Regions from separate parts of the Paenibacillus sp. FSL P2-0136 genome, predicted to be linked through region 2. Evidence: riboswitches for the same ligand, from Rfam matches in the RefSeq annotation. Region 2 holds a riboswitch; the other holds the start of a gene.
The links. A riboswitch is a leader RNA that binds a small molecule or an ion and turns the genes downstream of it on or off. The one in region 2 is predicted to bind cyclic di-AMP.
Positions count from the first base shown of each region.

Region 1: linked by a shared signal. The riboswitch ahead of NYE26_RS31420 (3D domain-containing protein) and the one ahead of NYE26_RS15335 (hypothetical protein) in region 2 are both predicted to bind cyclic di-AMP.

Region 1 is NZ_CP150244.1:7,325,169-7,328,378, reverse strand. It holds gene rnmV (ribonuclease M5) at 1-434, opposite strand, end outside; gene NYE26_RS31420 (3D domain-containing protein) at 596-1,756, opposite strand; cyclic di-AMP (ydaO/yuaA leader) riboswitch at 2,043-2,271, opposite strand; gene NYE26_RS31415 (TatD family hydrolase) at 2,471-3,210, opposite strand, start outside.
Region 2 is NZ_CP150244.1:3,692,485-3,695,694, reverse strand. It holds gene NYE26_RS15345 (arsenite methyltransferase) at 28-834, shown strand; partial or broken gene NYE26_RS15340 (GNAT family N-acetyltransferase) at 853-1,237, shown strand; cyclic di-AMP (ydaO/yuaA leader) riboswitch at 1,584-1,747, shown strand; gene NYE26_RS15335 (hypothetical protein) at 1,953-2,420, shown strand; gene NYE26_RS15330 (hypothetical protein) at 2,440-2,625, opposite strand; gene NYE26_RS15325 (suppressor of fused domain protein) at 2,756-3,210, shown strand, end outside.

The DNA of each region.
Region 1 (3,210 bases), 3.6 Mb from region 2:
AGCAGATTGCCAAGCTGCATTCTGCGCTCAGCCGCCCGGGGATGTACCATCAGCCCTGCGGCCATAAGCTCATCCAGCCCAATGATGGGCGGCGCCCCCTCGAAAGAGGTATGTACATGCTCCAGCGCATGGCGGATAGCCTCAGGCGAAGCATTCTCTATTCCGATATCTCCTTTGCGGGTTGCATCCTTCTCCGGGATGAAGGCATGCTTGCAGCCCGGCACCTTGGCCGCGACGATTTTGCGGATTCGCTCTCCGGCATGATCCGGGTCGGTAAGAATGATTACACCCCGGCGCTCCATGGCCAGCTTGATCTTGGCAATGACCCTGTTATCCACTGCCGAACCCCCGGTTTCAATCGTATCGGCCTCAACCGCCCGCTTAACGGCAACGGTATCACTTTTCCCTTCAACTACAATTAGCTCTTTAATCATAAATATTTTAACTCCTTACTCCAGAACGCAAAAAGAAGAGGATTCGCTCCCCTTCTTTTTGGCTAAAGAATGTATAAGTGATGAGCGGCAGCTCTCTAAAATTTCGTAAGTGCTTCCCTCACTATATCGTATTAACCGCTAATTTGCAAAAGACTTTACGTTTAGTTCAGCTCCGGCTTCACAGGTCCGATCACATAGAGTGTGCGCGACTTGCGGCCGAAATTACGGGCATGGCTCAGTGAATCGTAATAGACATCCACCTTGTTGCCTTTGATGGCACCGCCGGTATCCTCTGCTCGGCGAAACCCTAATCCTTCAATGTACACCCACCAGCCAATTGGTATAACACTAGGATCAACAGCTATAGTGCGGCCTTCCGTTACGCGTGTGCCGGAGGCAGTACGTGTTCCAATACCCGGTTCCTGCGACGAATACGCAGTCATGGATACGTTTTTGATCATTCTTTTGTACTCGAAATCCACACCAGCCTTACTGGTAACATTGCTGGCCTTTGCGCTGGCTTTAGATGACTTGGAGGTTGTTACAGGTTTGGAGACCTTGGCAGTAACTACGACGGGCTTAGGAAGCGGCTTGGTTCCAATGGCAATGACTTTGTCCTTGGTAACCGTCTGTACTTCCTTGCCGATCATGCGCATGGATGCCAGCTCGCCATCTTGATAGATCTTCTCGATGTGCTGGATCATTACGCCAGGCTTACCTGCCTGTGCCACTCTTACGGTTCCCTTGGTCAATGAGGGGTCTGCTGTCTTAATGACCCGGAAAGGCAAATTAGTTGTCCGTTGAACCACATGCTTGTTAATCCGGACAATTTTGATTTCCATGTCTGCAGATACTGCGGTTTCTAGCGAAGGGTAAATCTTGTCTAAGCCTTCCAGGCTGTAGCCCAGCTTGTCGATGGCCTGACCAATGGTATCCTCGGTCGTAAATAACGTCTCGGTCTTTCCGTCAACGGTAAGAGCGAACTTCTGCGCAGTGTTAATCACGATACGGTCGCCGTCTTTTATTTCATCACTAAGGCCAATAGATAATTCATCATGCGCCTGCAGCGAAATCTGTTCCTTAGCCAGCACATCACTGAACAGCGTTTCCCGCGTCTCCAGTGTCTGTACCTGTCCGTCTATTACTAGGGTAATTTCTTTTTTGCTCTGACCGTGTACGTACAGCAGTATTAACAGTGCGATAACAATCGATGCCACACCGGCAAGTAAAACTACGCGGGGATTCACTTGCTTCAACCGTAATGCGAAAGACCTGCTGGATGATTGCGAATCATGGGATACTTCTGGTTGGAATACGCCCACTCTTTCCATCCTCCTTACATAGCCCCGTCGTCCAAGTTATATCAAGGTGACTGTATCACTTCTGACGAAACTAGGTTTGAGTTTGCAACAGGATACGCCCGCACTTGCTTCAGCGTTTCCTGCTCATGGATCGCCTGCTCGGCATAGTTACTCCGGAGATCTGTTATATAACAGTATGCCGGGAGCATTCTCATTATTCAAAACAAAAGAAGCCTAAAAAGAGCTCATAGAGGACTCTTTCGTGGCTTCCCGGTGTCGAATACGTCGGAATGCTTATACACGAGGTTTCCTCTCTTACTTGCGCTTACGGGGTTAGCTGTCGGGTTCGGACATAAGAGAGACGCCCTATCTCAGGTCACCCGCTCACGGCGGTTGCCCTCAAATTCACCCCAAGACCACGTAAAGAAATCAAATAATGCCTGCGGCAATTCTGTGCCAGTACTTTTGTACGTTCATGCGGCAGCGCATTATTGGTTCCCCCATTCTCCGTTGCGGAGACTCAGCGAGACGATCCATGAAATTAGTGACTGTCACAGTTACAACAGCTCACTGCACTGAAAAGATGATATCCTGTTTTGATACATGTTGTAAAGGACGATTCAACCACGTTTACGTAAAAAAATGATTAAAATATTGTAATAATCGGCCGTTTTTCCGTCATAAAAGTTTAATATATTCGCTATACTTCATTTTTCACCGCTTTTACTCCTGTTTTCAGAGTATCCCAAATCGTTCCAGTGCGTTCGCATACGTAATTTCCGCCAATTCCTGTAATTCAATCCCTTTTATTGCCGCGGCCGCCTCCGCTACCAGCCTCACATGAGCGGTCTCATTTCGCTTGCCCCGGAAGGGGTGCGGAGTCAGATATGGGGAGTCGGTTTCGATCAGCAGCCGGTCCAGCGGAGTCTGGGCAAGCACCTCTTTGGGCACCCGGGCATTCTTGAACGTAATCGGTCCTCCAAAAGAAAGATGGAAGCCCAAATCAAGACACATCTTGGCACTTTCCCAGCTCCCGGAGAAGGAGTGCATTACGCCGCCAACCTCGCCCGCCTTCTCCTCACGGAGTATGCGGATTACATCTTCATGAGCATCGCGGTTATGAATAGAGATTGGCATCTTCACCTCACGGGCCAGCCCGATCTGCTTGCGGAATACTTCATGCTGCACATCCTTAGGAGAGGTATCCCAGTAGTAATCCAGCCCAATCTCGCCGATGGCAACCACCTTGGGATGAGCGCATAAGGAGGCGATCCATTCGAGGTCCCCGTCCTTCATCGTGATGGCATCCTGGGGATGCCAGCCAACGGCTGCATAAATATAATCATATTTCTCGGCAAGCTGCATGGTGGTCGGTATCGTATCCCGATTAAAGCCAATGTTGATCATCTTGCTGACGCCGGCTTCCAGCGCCCTGGCAATGACCTCTTCGCGGTCTTCGTCGAATTGTGGAGCAT
Region 2 (3,210 bases):
ATTATTTCGGCTAAGGAGTGTATAATCATGAGCATGCTTACTAATGATCAAATCCGCCAAAATGTACGGGGCCGCTATCAAAAGATTGCTGTAAGAAACGTTGAGACTTCCCCATCCAGCCGAACTTCTGCTGACAGCAGTTGCTGTGACTCCCCATCTGATTTCAGTGCCATATCTGCTAAGTTGGGATATTCCAGTGAGGACCTCGCTTCAGCTCCCGAAGGCGCAAATTTAGGTCTTGGTTGCGGTAATCCGCAGGTTATTGCTGAACTGCAGGCGGGTGAATATGTTTTGGACCTTGGGAGTGGCGGCGGATTTGATTGTTTCCTGGCTTCCCGGCAGGTAGGTAATGAAGGCCATGTTATAGGTGTGGATATGACACCTGAGATGATCAGTCGAGCAAGAGATAATGCCCTTAAAGGTAAGTTCAGTAACACCGAATTCAGATTGGGCGAAATAGAGCATCTTCCCGTTGCTGATCATTCGATCAACGTCATTATCTCCAACTGTGTGATTAATCTCTCCCCAGACAAACAGCAAGTATTCCGTGAGGCTTATCGTGTTCTTCAGCCTGCAGGTCGTCTTGCCATATCAGATATCGTAACTACAGCTGAGCTTCCTCCTGAGATCAAAAATGACCTGGATGAATTATATTCGGGTTGTATCTCTGGCGCCTCTTCCATTGCCGATTTGGAGATCATGCTTCAGGAATGCGGCTTTACTGATATCAGCATTGAGCCAAAGGACGAATCTAAAACATTCATTAAAGATTGGGTTCCAGGTGCGAACGTTGACCAATACATCGTCTCTGCTGTAATTAAAGCGAGAAAGTAATCTTAAGGGGATGTTGATATGATCAGTACATTAACTGTCCGTCAGGCCACACCTGAGGATATTCAAAGCATTCTTCGTATCTACAATCAGGGGATCGAGGACCGGGTCGCTACACTTGAAACAGAGACGAAAGATTCCTCATATATGGAATCATGGTTCAATGATCACCAAGACCGCTTTAGCGTTTGGGTTGCTGAACGCGAAGGTGCAGTCGTGGGCTGGGCCTCACTGAACCCATATTCTCACCGTTGCGCGTATAACGGCGTCGCTGACCTTTCCGTTTAATGAGAATGGTCAAGGCTTGTACCGGAAGATGGGCTACCGGCAGGTTGGTGTATTTGAGAAGCAAGGATTGATGGACGGAGCGTTTATTGATGTGATGATTATGGAGAAGCTACTATAAAAATGAAGATCAAAAGGAGAAGTTCCATCCGCAAACGGAGGAACTTCTCCTTTTGATCTATTCCTACAATCTTACTTTCATGGAGGCTCCGCATATCGGGCCTGTAAACAGGAGGATCTTAAACATTATATCTGATCTTAATATCATGATTAAAGAAGCATTAAGATTCATTTAGCCCCATTTAGGTTGCATTAAAAAGTTAATAAATACGCGATAACTTCAGAAAATCGGGGATGAATGCTAGATTACAAGGGATTTTCTTCATTTTTATATCCTATAGAGTCTTATTTAGTCTCCTAGAGAACTTTCAGCATTTTACAAACAGTGATGCTCAGCGTAAGATTCCTTTTAACAAATGCTGAATTCCCGTCAGGCGGGAAGCGGGGGAACCAAATGGCTGTGACCAGCCGAAATGGGGTGAATCCAAAGAAGATTGAACTCTTCACTGGTAGGACGACTCTCACCGTCCGAATCCGTCAGCTAACCTCGTAAGCACTGGAGAGAGCCTGCATTAACCATGCTTTTTTGCTGCGATCCCGCAAAACCTTTCCATTACACTTATCCATCGTACAGAAAACCAAATATTCCGTTTGGCTTGAGCATGCTGCTGTATGTGAGAATGAAACTGAACTGACAGCCTATGTAGCCACAGCTGAGCAGACCCATAATCTGCAGCGTTATATGAAATCTATAGACAACCTAGGAGGCATTATTCATGATTAACGCCAGACTGTCACGAATCGAGTTGTTCGCATTTAGCTGCCGCCCTTCCTTCATGCATATTTCAGATCCTTACGGATGCTGGTATGGGGTGTTGAAGTTAACCTTCGGAGGACAGATCAGCTATGGGAATTGCATTCTTTGTGCGGGTGACAATGCGGTGGATTTAATCAAATGGGGCTCTTTTCTGAAAGAGATATGTCATTGTACTGCAGAAGAAGCCACAGAATACGTCCGGATGCACGGACAAGAATGGGCTCCCAATCAACTTAACATGATCAAGACTGCACTCGATAGTATGTTCATTCAAAATGACCAAATCCGAATGAAGGTAGGAGCCGGATCGGAGCGGTATCGCCATCAAAGGACAGAGCAAAGAATCCATTCAATTAATACGGTGAAGAGTCATCTGAATCCAACCATTTTATTTGCAGAATCGGTATCCTATTATTCACTGCTATAGACATGATCAATTTAAATTATCAAACCTTCAATTGGTCAAAAATCTTAACGAATATTTTTGCAATGTTCTTGGCATCATCGATACCTCTATGGTGAGTACCTTCAAGCGGCAGTTTAAGTATAATCAAGGCTCTCTCCATGCCTACGCCCCGCTTGCGGTCATTTTCCCAACAGGTGGCTTCCAGATCAAAAATGATATAGTTCATATCTGCTCCTTGAAATTCGAATCGATAGACCCATCGCTCCGGGGCTATGTCTTTTGTTATACTTCCAAGTGAGGTTTCAAATACTTCATTTCGCACTTTAATATAAACCCACACAGAGGAGCGCAAAGACATGAACTTTTTCAAAAAGCTGTTTGGCGGCAAGGAAATGGGCAAATCGGAAGACGGTACTACCATTTATGGTTATGACGCTTCGGATGAGCAGCAGGTTACGCCTCCCGCCAATATTTTGTACATGGAAGATTTAAATGAACATTTCAATCGGGTCTTTCCAAACCGGGAAACCGGCGTGTTCCACGAACTGATCTCAGACACCGTACATATTGATGTGAATATTATGGAAGCTACACCTGATGAGCGATACCGGGTGCTGTACACCAATGGGATGAGCGATCTGCCGCTGACCCTCCCACAGGAGATCCGTAAAGAGTACAAGCATCTGGAACGCGCGGAGCTGATGATATTTTTGCCGGCGGACTGGCCGCTTTCGCAGGAGGATTTCGAAGCGGAGGAGAACTACTGGCCGATCCGGCTGATGAAGATGCTTGCCCGATTCCCGCATATGTA